Regions from separate parts of the Halomonas sp. CSM-2 genome, predicted to be linked through region 2. Evidence: predicted binding sites of a transcription regulator. Region 2 holds the regulator's gene; each other region holds the start of a gene.
The links. The regulator FliA, encoded in region 2, starts transcription of late flagellar genes. The targets are predictions, from matches to a motif close to CTAAAGTTNNNNNNNNNNCNGCCGATA.

Region 1 (4,216 bases), on a different contig from region 2:
AACGACCATTGCGCTTCCATTGGTTTTTCCATGGCGATGTTGCAAGCTGAGGCAGGCCAGACCGACGCAGCTATCGCCAGTTTACGACAGGCAGAAATCAGCGCGCAGGGCATTGAAGATGACGAGCTGAAAGCCGACATCGATGAACTGCTTGAGAAACTAACTACCGGCCAGGAACCCCATTTTGACCAATAACGATATTTTTCGCCGCATCCGCTACACCTTCGATTTAAAAGACAGCACCATTGTGGATATCTTCGCGCTGGCAGAAGTGCCCGTTACCCAGCCGCAGGTGACGGCCTGGCTGAAAAAGGATGACGACGATGCCTTTGTCACGATGAGGAACAAGGAGCTGGCGGCGTTCTTGAACGGGTTTATCAGCTTCAAGCGTGGCAAGCGCGAAGGCCCGCAACCCGAGCTAGAAGCGCAACTGAACAATAATATGGTGTTCCAGAAACTGCGCATTGCGCTGAACATGAAAGCGGATGATGTGCTGGACGTTTTTGAGTTGGTCGGACTGCCGTTGAGCCACCATGAACTCAGCGCCTTTTTCCGCAAGCCAAGCCACAAGAATTACCGTGAATGCAAGGACCAGATGCTGCGCAATTTCCTGCTCGGCATTCAGCGCCAGTTACGGCCAGCCCAGGAAGGCTCAGGCTCAAACGCCTGAAGGGCAGGTGGCGCGGAGAGCCAGCCCAGGCACTGGGCTTTGTTCCACTTCGTCACGATAGCTTGTGCTTTCAGGCCTATCCTTGCGGGAGGACTTGTGGGAGGAATAAGTGAGACAACGCATGATGATTGCCGTTATGGGGGCGTTGCTGGCGATGTCGACAGGTGCAAACGCGAACAGCCTTGATTTTGAAGCGCTGGCCTCTGCGCAAGCATCACGCCCGCTGCCCGCGCTGCAAACGTATGAAGCGCGGGACGGAACATCGCTCGCGTATCGCCACTATCCAAGTGACGCTCGTACTGCACTGATCCTCGTGCATGGCTCTGGAACCGACAGCAGGTACCTGGCAACGCTCGCTCATGAATTAGCCGCGTCAGGTGCTGCCAGTGTTTACACGCCGGATGTGCGCGGGCATGGTCCTTCGCCGGTGCGCCGTGGCGATATCGACTACATTGAGCAGCTTGAAGGTGACCTGGCGGACCTCATTGCCCATATCAAAGACACCAACACCGATGTCTCAAGGGTGGTCGTTGGCGGTCATTCATCCGGGGGCGGGCTCGCGGTACGCTTTGCCGGTGGGCAGCATGGTCACCTTGCCTCGGCGTATCTGCTGCTGGCGCCTTACCTTGGGCACGATGCGCCCACTGTGCGGGATAATTCCGGTGGTTGGGCCGAGCCAAGTGTCGCCAGGATTGTGGCGATCTCGATGCTCAACGCGATTGGCATCACGCATTTCAACGGGACGGATGTATTGCGGTTCAACTTGCCACCTGAATACTGCGATGGCTCAGAGACGCTCGCCTATTCATACCGGTTGATGAGCGGTTTTAGTCCGGCTGATTTTCGTCAGGCGCTGGGCTCAGTGCAGGTGCCCGTTCTGGTGGTCACCGGTGCTGAGGACGAGGCGTTGTATGCGGCTCAATTTGAGCCCGTGCTACGTCCGCTTGTGCCCCATGCGGACATCACCACGGTGGAAGGCGCATCGCACCTGGGACTAGTGGTCAGTGAAGAGGGTATCGCGACCGTTCGCCAGTGGCTTCAGGGATTATAGTGGGCAACAACAAGTGCGGGCGCTGCCCATAGATATTGGCGGATCTTTCAAATCCCCTAAAGAAACCTCGCCAGTTTCCGATATCTCTTTATATCGGACGAACGTTATCGAACCAATTTGTTCGACCGTCCTCAATGTATCGAGAATCAGCCATGCCCAAAAAACTCAGTTGCATCATCACGGCGGCACTGCTGTCTTTCAGTGCGCATGCCATGGCCCATACTGCCAATGAGGCGGAGGCCGCTGCGCTTGCCTGGTTGAACGCGATTGATAACGGTGACTACGAGCAAGCCTGGGAGACCTCATCGCCTATACTAAAAGCGCCGCTGTCACAGGGAATGCTGGCCCGCACCATTGAGCTTGTGCGCCGGGACTTTGGCGAAGTGGCCTCGCGCAAGCGCGTTCGTACCAGCCACCAGACGTCCATGCCGGGTGCGCCGAGCGGCGACTATATCGTCTTCACCTTCCAAACCGGCTTCGAGAACAGCGGACGTCGGCTCGAAACCGTTACCCCCCACCTTGAAAACGGCACCTGGCGGGTGAGCAGCTATTACGTGGAAACGCCATGATTTGCCCGCTACCAGCGCTGCATGCCTGGCGCATCAGCTTGCCCAGGTTTATTTCCCGATAGGGATAAAAATGCCAGGTTGGCACTAAATCGAGTCAATTTTTCCCGGTAAGGAAGTAAACGCTCCGCACCATCACCAATCCCGCCACAACTGCTATGTTGAAAGTACACCAACGCGGCAATATTACTTGTTCAGTAAATATACAGGGTGTAGCTTCTGTATATGTTGATTCCGATAGTGGATGTGCTGACATAACGGCTGCTTAACTAGGTAGCCAGGTAATGTTTCAGGACGCGAGGCGCGGGGAGAGTTGATATGCGAAGCCTTTCTCACAAATCCCCTTGGCTGTGGTTATCGCTGGCAGGTGTGCTGATGCTAGCGCTGTCGTTCGCCTGGCAGGCCACGGCGCAGACCTCATCGCCTAACGCCCTGGTCATGAACATTGAAGGGCCCATTGGCCCCGCCACCAAAGATTATCTTGAGCGCGGTCTGCGCAAGGCCCGCGAGCAGAACAGTGAGGTGATTGTCGTTGAGCTGGATACGCCAGGCGGCCTGGTCGACACGACGCGCGACATGATCCGTGAAATGCTGAATACCGACATTCCTGTGGCGATGTATGTCTCCCCCAGTGGCGCTCGGGCGGCCAGTGCGGGCACTTACCTGCTGTATGGCAGCCACGTTGCTGCCATGGCGCCAGCGACCCATCTGGGGTCTGCCACGCCGGTGCAGGTGGGCGGTTCCGGCTTTCCCGGCAGCGCTGATGAAGCGGATGACAACGCCGAAGGCCAACCGGAAGGCGAGAGTGAAGGCGCCTCTGGAGGCGAGAGCAGCGCCATGGAACGCAAGGTCATGGAAGACGCAGTGAGCTTTATCCGCAGCTTGGCCGAGCGTCACGACCGGAACGCTGATTGGGCCGAAGCGGCGGTGCGCGAGGCGGTCAACCTCACTGCCAATGAGGCACTGGAGCAGAACGTCATCGACGTGATTGCGCGGGACCTGAATGATCTGCTTTCGCAAATAGACGGCATGTCGGTGGTCATGGAGCGGGGTGACCGGACGCTGGAGACAGCCGACCTTGCCGTTGAACGCTTTGATCCGGATTGGCGCACTGAGCTGCTTTCGCTGATTACGAACCCCAATATTGCTTACTTCCTGCTGATCATCGGCTTTTACGGGCTGATCTTCGAGCTTTCGAGCCCCGGCAGCCTGTTCCCTGGCACCATCGGGGTTATTTCGCTGCTGTTGGCGCTCTTTGCCTTTCAGATGCTGCCGATCAATTACGCGGGCCTGGCGCTGATCATCGTCGGTTTGGCGCTGATGGTGGGCGAAGCGTTAATGCCCAGTTTCGGCGTGCTGGGGGTCGGCGGTATTGTGGCCTTTGTGCTGGGGTCGGTCATGCTGATGGATGCCGAGTACCTGGCCATTTCGTTGCCGTTGATTGGCGGCGTGGCGCTGGTATCCGGCGGGCTGATGCTGTGGACCTTGACGCGTTTTGCAACGCTGCGCCGACGCCCGGCCCATACAGGCGTGGAGCAGTTGATTGGCGCAAGCGCCATTGCCCTGGAAGATTTTGAGACTCGCGGCCATGTGCAACTGCACGGCGAGCGCTGGAACGCGGTGAGTAACGTGCCAATCAAGCAGGGAGACGAGGTGAAAGTGGAGCGCCTTGACGGCTTGACGGTTTACGTATCACCCCCGTAACGCCTGGCTGACCCTGCGTTACTCATCAATCACTGATCAATCGCTAGACGAGGTGTCCCATGTTGCTATCGTATTTAGTGCCTGTCGTGCTGGTGGTGCTGCTGATCGCCGCCTCCATTCGCATTTTGCCGGAATATAAACGGGGTGTGGTGTTCTTCCTGGGCCGTTTCCAGACAGTGAAGGGTCCGGGTCTGGTGATCGTGATCCCCGCCATTCAAAAGATGC
Region 2 (4,216 bases):
TTCCGTGGCCAGCCGATGGCGCTGTGGACGGCCTATGCCGAAGTTACCGACAAAGAGGGGCGGGCGCTGCTGGCGTGGTATGGCGAAGTCCGTGACCCCGAAAGCGCCAAAGTGGTCACCCGCCGTTACTGGCTCACCCCCGCGCGATTGGGCAATGAGGTGCTGAGCCTGCTGGTGACCCAACTGCAGAGTGAAAGCCTTGCGGCGCTGACACGGCGTGCCTGGCAGCAGCTCAAAGACGCCGATAGTGGCGACGTAAGCCCTGAAGTGCGCCTGTTGATGGCCAGTGGCATTGCCGCCATTGCCGGGCACCTTGATTGCGCCGAGGACGAGGTCGCCGGTGCATTGCACGGTGATGTGCTGAACCTGCTAAGCAGCCGTCGCCGTCGGCGGGATACGGCATTGCTGGATGCGCTGGTATACGCCTTTATGGCCCGTGATGCGATCCGCCAACTGGGCGGTGTTAATCGTGAGGGCCTGGCATGAGCGCACAAGACCAAGCTTCTGGGCTGCGCAAGTGGGCGGATCTGCAGCGTCAGCAGCGGGGCGATGAAGCGCCTCCCGAGGCAACGGAATCATCCGGGCCGATGGCCTACCGCTCACCCGTGGTGCCCAGCGCGGCGGCCATGGAGCCGCCTGTCACACCGCCTAAGCCTAAAACGCCGTTAATGGTCACCGGGCTATCAGGTGATGGGCCGGTAGAGGTGCGCAAGGTCAGCGCGCGCCTGGGCCAGTGGGCCGCGCTAGGGCGAGCCTGGGCCGGGGATCCGGCCGACTGGGATATTCGGATCGTGATGCCGGATGAGCCAGAACTGGCGACGCTCAGTCAGCAACATCGTCGCTGGGCGTTGTGGGTCAGCAGCGATGCCGATGCATTTGGGCGCATGTACCAGCTATTGAAACAGCTGCGGCAGCATAACGGCCCGCAACGCTTGTTGGCACTGCACGAGCCTCACCTGCCCAGGCAAGGCCTATTGGCCAACCTGCAGCAAGCGGCCGGCCACTATCTTGACACTGAATTGCTATTGCTGGCCCGCTAATGGCAGCTAACGCCGGTAAAGCGTCTAATAATCGGGGTTAATCCGCTCATGAGAAGGAACGATGCATGCTAGGCTATTGGCGTCATGCGATTAGCATTTTGGTACTAGCCCTGGGACTCGGTTCGTTTGCTCAGGGAGCGTCCAGCAGCTGGGTGACACATGTGCCGGGGCTCATGGTGACCATGAGCGACCGCGCCAGTCGCAGTGAACCGGTTCGTCCTCCAGCGGGCGCTACCACGCCAGCGGCGGTCATCGAGCGAGTCCAGTGGCAGTACCAACACGCGCCCGGGGCAGCGCTACAGGCATGGTTATGCCACCCCGAGCGCTGTGTGTCATTATCGGGCATGCGTGGGGAGACCCGTGCTTTATCAGGCATAAGTGCGACAACGCCCCTGCATTTTCAATTTGCGCTAAACCCAGGGCAGCGTCCCGTTAGCGTTAAAGGGTTGCAGATGATAGTGAATTACCAGTGAGCACAGGTGGTTTAGCCGCGAGGCAATAGGATGTACACAGCACAAGGCAGGATCAAACAAAGTGAGCTGATGACGGAGTATATGCCACTGGTGAGACGTCAGGCCTTGACGCTTCAGGTCAGGTTGCCGGCCAGCATAGAGCTGGATGACTTAATCCAGGCAGGCATGATGGGGCTACTGGAAGCTCTGGGACGTTTCGATGCCACTCAGGGGGCCACCTTTGCGACGTTTGCCAGTCAGCGCATACGCGGGGCGATGGTGGACGAATTGCGTACCCGTGATTGGCTGCCTCGCAGCGTCCGTCGTTCGGCGCGGGCCGTTGATGAAACCGTCAGGCGTTTGGAGCAGTCGCTTGGGCGTCCCCCCGAAGAAACGGAAATCGCTGACGCCATGGAGATGCCGCTGGGCGACTATCAGCAGCTATTGCACGATACCAATAGCGGGCAGTTGCTGCCCTTTGAAGAGCTGGTGGCGGATGGCAGCGAACCGCATAATCGCGAAACCGTGAGTTCGCCGTTTGACCACTTGCTCGATGCCCAGCAGCGGGAAACCCTGGTGGCGGCCATTGAGGCCCTGCCCGAGCGTGAAAAGTTGCTCATGGCGCTGTATTACCAGGAAGAGCTCAACCTGAAAGAAGTGGGCGCTGTTCTCGGCGTCACGGAGTCACGCGTTTCCCAGTTGCATAGTCAGGCAGTCAGCCGTCTGCGCGCCAAGTTAAACGACTCGGTTTAGGGGCTTTTGACGTCACTGCCAGGGCAACGGCGATTGGCTGACGTTTTAGCGCTCGGTGCTGATAAGCCCCGTTATATTGCTTTAAGGAGCACGACATGAACCCATCGACGCTGATCGGTATTTTCGCCAGCATCCTGTTGCTGGTAAGCGTCCTGTTTTTCACCGCCGAATCGCCGGATAGCTTCCTCAACCTGCCCGGGCTCGCCATCGTGGTCACGGGCACACTTGCCGCTACCTTTATCAGCTATCCCCTCAAGGAAGTGCTGCGGGTGGTGCGTCTGGTCGGGCTGGTCTTCCGGCGCGAAAACACCTACGTGCGTGATGATATCAACGAGTTGGTGGCCATGTCCCGGCTGTGGTTCAAGGGCGATGTCCGCGCTGTTGAACGAGAGCTCGAAAACACCCGTAATCCGTTTTTGCGGACCGGCATTCAACTGGTGATCGCCAACACCAAAGAAGACGAAATCTTCGATATGTTGCGCTGGCGTATTGCGCGGCTGAAGGCGCGTGAGCATGCGGAAGCCCAGATATTCCGCACCATGGCCACTTATGCGCCCGCTTTCGGCATGATTGGCACCCTGGTGGGACTGGTCAATATGCTGGAAGTCATGGACGCCGGCAATCTTGATGTGATCGGCCCGCGCATGGCGGTGGCGCTGCTGACCACCTTCTACGGTATCCTGCTGGCCAATCTGGTGTTCAAGCCTATCGCGGTAAAGCTCGAGCGACGCACCGAGGAGCGCCTGATCACCATGAACATGGTGCTGGAAGGGATCTCCCTGATTACCAAGCGGCGGTTACCTTCCTTTATTGAAGAAACGCTCAATTCCTTTGTCGCCAATTACCATGACGAAATCCGCGAGCCGGAGGTCAAGAAGCCGCGCGCCTCGAATAGCGCCCCCGCTAAGGGGTAGTCGGCATGTTGGACCGGGATACCCGCCATACATTGGAAGCGCCACTGCCCAAGGACAGTGGCGACGATGGCTGGATGACCAGCTATCTGGATGTATTGACGCTGTTGCTGACCTTGTTTGTCTTGCTGCTCTCGCTGGCGCCACCCGGCGGTAACGATGCCGGATCGCAAGCCAGCGTCGTTGAAGCATCTCCCGGCGCGATTGCCGACCTGCCTCTGGCGTCACTGGCGGCCGGGATCGAGCCCCGTCATAGCGGCCTTAAGCCACGCTTTGAGGGTGTCAGTATCCCCGGGGTGGATGTCTCCCAGGGGCGGGAAGGGGTGACGCTGCGCATCAACGACAACCTGTTGTTCGATAGCGGCCGGGCGCAACTCACCGGGCAGGGCCGTGACCTTGTCGAAAGTCTTGTCGAGACGCTCAGCGCCTTTGATGGACAGGTGTCGATCGAAGGCCATACCGATAACGTGCCCATCGCGACCTCGCACTTTCCTTCCAACTGGGAGCTATCAGCAGCACGGGCGATCGCAGTGGTCCGCCACCTGGATAGCCAGGGGCTCGAGGTTGATCGCATGCGCGCCGTTGGCTATGCCGATACCCAGCCGATCGCAAGTAATGCCACGGCGCAGGGGCGGGCGGCCAACCGTCGTGTCGAACTGGTACTCAGGCAACCGCCAACCCAGGAGTAACCCCTACTAAGACGCATCCCGGCACAGGCGCTGCATCCTTGCCAGTGCCTCTCCCGCGCCCTCCAGGCTGAATATCATGTACCAGGGGTCTTCATCTCCCTGATCAAAACCCAGGAAGACCTGTTCACCAACACTCATGTCGGCGATCAATTGATCGATATCGTTGAGATAAAAGTGGGCATAAAAGCCGTTATCGCCACGCTCGGTGATAAATTCGGCGACGCTGTGAATGCGCTCTCGCTCATCGACGCGTAGCCGCGCAGGCACCTGATTAACCGCTTGGCTTTCGCCCTGAGCGGCCTCCAGCTCGACACGCATCTCCAGCCAGGGTAAGTCGCACACGCCCTGGGTGGCATTGATACTCAAGGTGG
Region 3 (4,216 bases), on a different contig from region 2:
CCGACTCGAAACGGTTCTGCACCGCACCGAGATCAGAACGTAAGGTATCAACAGTGCTCAGCGCAGAATCAAGTGCAGCCATCGGCCCGTCACTAAGCTCGCCGACAACAACTGCCTCATCGGAATTAATATTCACCGTTAAGGAGTTACTCGTTGTGTCACCAGCAGCACCGTCAACAATTGTAAAGTCGCTTGCATCAACAGAAACAAACGCAGTGGCGCCATCAGCATCGGTACCCTGAATGAACCAGTTACCATTTCCATCTTGCTTGAACGCAGTTGAATCAAGAGCATCAGGGGTAAAGTTACCCGCAGTCCCGGCATCGGCTAAGGTCACGTTACCAGCAGTGATGTTATCGCCATCGCCATCTACAATATCACCAGCCGCGTAAGCCGTCAGAGCAGCAGCACCGCCATCAACACCGTTGACGTTGAAGGTATCCAGGCTAAGTGTTTCAGCAGTAATCTCTTCGAGATTCACTGAAATTGTTTCACCATCATTAGCGCCAACTTGGATTTGAAGACCTTGATCGCTGGCCAGTACTTGTACGCCATTGAAGTTAGTCTCTTCAGAGATACGATCAACTTCGTTAAGGCGTTGGTCGATTTCTGCCTGGATAGAGTTCAAATCGTCCTGGCTGTTGGTACCGTTTTGCGCCTGAACAGACAGTTCACGAATACGCTGTAGGTTGTCATTAACCTGGTTAAGAGCACCTTCAGCGGTCTGCGCGACGGAGATACCATCGTTGGCGTTACGCTGCGCCTGGCTTAGACCATTGATCTGAGAAGTCATGCGGTTGGCGATCGCCTGACCGGCGGCGTCGTCTTTGGCGCTGTTAATGCGGAGGCCAGAGCTCAAACGCTCCATGGAAGTCTGCAGGCTGTTCTGCGATTCACGCAGGTTCTGCTGGCCGATCATCGAGGTGATGTTGGTATTGATCACTGACATGGTGTAATACTCCTTGCTTTGGACACTGGCCCTGAGGCCTGCTTTCGGCCACCTTGTGTGCCGTTATATTTATTAACGGCGCGGCAGAGCGAACCTTTAGGGTCAAAGTTAAAAAAACACCAAAATTCGCTAAAAAATTGTTATCAAAAGTAAACACAGCGCTTGCTAGAATTTTGATACGCAAACAGGGCCTTTCGGCCCTGTTGATATGACTTGCTCTATTGCTGGCTAGCGAACGGGTTACTTACGTCCCAACTGATAATCCAGCGCGTCAAACTGTTGGGTGAGATAGGAGCTTGTGCTGTTCATCTGGGCGATCATCGCATCCAATTGGCCGAACTGGGTACGGTAGCGGGAAATAGTGCGATCAATAGTGCTTTCCATACGCTCATAGCGCTCACCAAGGCTATCGATGCGGTTTTCTACACCGCTAATCGCATTGCCCAGGGTGCCGTTTTTGCTCATCAGCTGCTCAAGCGTCGTGCTTAAGCTGCTTGCCAACCCCACTGAGTTCTCATTACCTTCTACACCTGTAAAGAAATCGCTGAGGGAATCGGGGCTGTTTTTGGCCAAATCGCTGACGGCTTCGTCGTCCATTTCCAACGTGCCGTCGCGCTGCAGGGTAATACCTAGCTGGGTTAGTGTGGAAAACTCACCGCCCGCAACACCACCAGTCAATACGCTGCGAAGGCGGTTTTCAATGGTGCGCACAGTACTATCGCCCACCAACTCCGCCGCCACACCTGTCTCACTATCATAATTGGTGGCGGTGCCAATGGTACTTTTGACATCATTGAAAGCTTTAACAAATGCGCCAATCGCTTCGCGTACTTTCAGCGTGTTGCGCTCTACCGTGACGGTGCTGCTAGCGGTTTCGCCCGCCCCTAGGCTTAGCTTGCCTAGGTTCAGGGTCACGCCTTGAATGGCATCTTCAATGCTGTTGCTGGGGCTTGTAATCGCAATGCCGTTAACCGTCAGCGCGGCATCCTGGCCGCTTTGCGCGGTGTCGCTGGCAAAAGGCGGCGTGGCGACGTCAGTGCCACCGGCATCTACGAAGCTGAAACCGGTTACCGAGGCATCCAGGCCCGTCTCGCTGGAGCTAAGGGCCAGGCGGTAGCCTTCGCCGTCAAAAATCACGCTGGCGCTGACGCCCGCGTCTTTCCGTGCGTTTATCGCGTCGCGAATGTCTTCCAGGCTGCTGCCCGCGGCTACGTCGATGTTAACGCTTTCCTGGCCTGCAAAATCGAGCCGTAGCTGGGTGGCACCACCCATATCGAGAGGGGCATCGCTTTCAGTATCGATCAGTCGTTGAGAGGCCAGCGTCCCGGCGGTGGCAAGCGCAGTAACCTCTACCCGGTAGCTACCGGGCATGGCATCCGCGCTGGTGGTGGCCGAAACCTCGTCACCGCGCACGTTGGCCGAAAGGCTCTGGTAGAGTTTGGGATCATTCAGCGCATCAACCGCATCCTGGAATTTATCCATGGACGATTGAATTTTGCCGTAGGCGGAAATCTTGGCTTCCTGCTGTTCCTGCTGGCGGACAATCGGTGCGAGCTTGCCGCGCTCGGCATCGTTCAACTGGTCCAACAGGCTGTTGAGGTCTAGGCCTGAGCCAATACCGAGAGAGGTTATCGTCGCCATACTGGGAATCCTCAGTGTAGAAGGCTAAACCAAACACGTATTGCGCCCATAAAAAGGCCGCCCGTGTTCTGTTTTTATCGATTCTTTAATATATGTTCTTTGCCTATCGGCCAAAGAGCAGGCTTCTTTAACGCCTTTTTGTTGCTTAATGTATCACACTGGCATTGAAAAGCCCGCCAGAAGGGCGGGCTCAAGTTCATGAGTTACGTTGATTCGCGGAGACTATTAGCCACCAGCTTGCGCATCTAGCGCGGCAAACTGCTGAGTCAAGTAGTTACTGGTCTGGTTCATTTCGGCGATCATGCCGTCCAATTGGCCAAACTGGGTGCGATAGCGATCAATGGTTTGACCGATGGACTGCTCCATACTGGTGTAGCGACTGCTCAGTGATTCAATACGGCTTTCACTGCCGCTGATCGCGCCAGTAACGGTACCATTGGTACTCAGCATCTGCTCCACGGTGGTATTCACCTGACCTGCCAGACCAGGATTATCGCCACTGCCCGCGAAGAATTCAGATAGGGCCTGCTGGTCGTTGGCGACGACGTCATTTAGCTTGTCGTTATCCAGCGAGAGCGTACCGTCAACCTCAAGCGAAATGCCGACTTGGCTAAGCATCGAGAAGCCATCGCCCTCTTGCGCCACATCGCCACTCAGCACGCTGCGCATGCGAGACTCAACGGTACGAACCGTGCTGTCACCATTGAGTGGTCCAGCCTGCCCGGTCTCCTGGTTGAAGTTGGTCAGCTCGCCTGTTGACTCTTTCAGCGCGTTATACGAATCGACAAACGACGTGACAGCTTCACGCACGGCAAGAGTGTCCTGCTCTACCGCAACGGTGCTATCGCCCTCGCTTTGCAGGTTCAGCGTAACGCCTTGAATCGCACCCTCGACCTGATTGGTCGGGCTGGTGATATCGATGCCGTTGACGTTTAAAGCAGCGTCGGTGCCATCCTGCAATGTATTTGCTGTATCAGCAGCGAACGGGGCGGCATCGCTAAACGAGAAGTTACTGATAGATGCATCCGCACCGGTTTCTCGTGAGCTTAGTGCCAACCGATCTTGGGTGCCATCGTTGATGATAGTGGCATTGACCCCCGCGTTTTCATCCGCGTTGATGGCATCGCGGATATCTTCCATCGAACTGTCGGCGGCGATGGCAACCGTCGTTTCACTGCCGTCGCCAAAGGCGAACGTCATGTCCTGGGCGGCCGTGGTGAGTGCCGCTTCCGCATCGTCTACACCCTCGGAGGCCAACGTACCCCGCGTGGCCAAGGTATCCACGGTAATGTTGTAACTGCCGGGCATGGCAGTTTCATCGGCGGCAGCGCCCACTGATTCGCCACTGACATTGGTCGACAGGCTCTCGAAGAGGGAACCGTCAGCAAGTGCACTCGCCGAGTCCTGGAACTCGGAAAGCGCACTCTCCAACTGCCCATAGGCCGATATTTTGGTATTTTCGGTTTCTACTTGTTGCTCAATCGGGACAAGCTTTTCGCGTTCAGCGTCTTCAAGCTGATCGAGCAAGCCGTTCAGGTCCAACCCTGACCCTATACCGAGAGAAGAAATAGCACCCATACGCTAACCGCCTTTTTTGAAACGAGTGAAGCAACCGCCTTCATTAAC

Region 1: the regulator FliA is predicted to act here: its motif matches at 1,778-1,804, upstream of B7L15_RS12195 (DUF4019 domain-containing protein).
Region 3: the regulator FliA is predicted to act here: its motif matches at 2,695-2,721, upstream of fliD (flagellar filament capping protein FliD).

What each region holds. Positions count from the first base shown of each region.
Region 1 is NZ_NBYR01000013.1:777-4,992, forward strand. Features, by position in the region: gene B7L15_RS12180 (Replicative DNA helicase) at 1-195, shown strand, start outside; gene B7L15_RS12185 (DUF1456 family protein) at 185-670, shown strand; gene B7L15_RS12190 (alpha/beta hydrolase) at 792-1,721, shown strand; gene B7L15_RS12195 (DUF4019 domain-containing protein) at 1,874-2,290, shown strand; gene B7L15_RS12200 (NfeD family protein) at 2,606-3,991, shown strand; gene B7L15_RS12205 (slipin family protein) at 4,051-4,216, shown strand, end outside.
Region 2 is NZ_NBYR01000003.1:49,337-53,552, forward strand. Features, by position in the region: gene flhF (flagellar biosynthesis protein FlhF) at 1-486, shown strand, start outside; gene B7L15_RS03030 (hypothetical protein) at 483-1,040, shown strand; gene B7L15_RS03035 (flagellar protein FlhE) at 1,106-1,513, shown strand; gene B7L15_RS03040 (RNA polymerase sigma factor FliA) at 1,544-2,245, shown strand; gene B7L15_RS03045 (motility protein A) at 2,341-3,159, shown strand; gene B7L15_RS03050 (OmpA/MotB family protein) at 3,165-3,845, shown strand; gene B7L15_RS03055 (hypothetical protein) at 3,852-4,216, opposite strand, start outside.
Region 3 is NZ_NBYR01000020.1:4,661-8,876, forward strand. Features, by position in the region: gene B7L15_RS16060 (FliC/FljB family flagellin) at 1-949, opposite strand, end outside; gene fliD (flagellar filament capping protein FliD) at 1,190-2,590, opposite strand; gene fliD (flagellar filament capping protein FliD) at 2,816-4,168, opposite strand.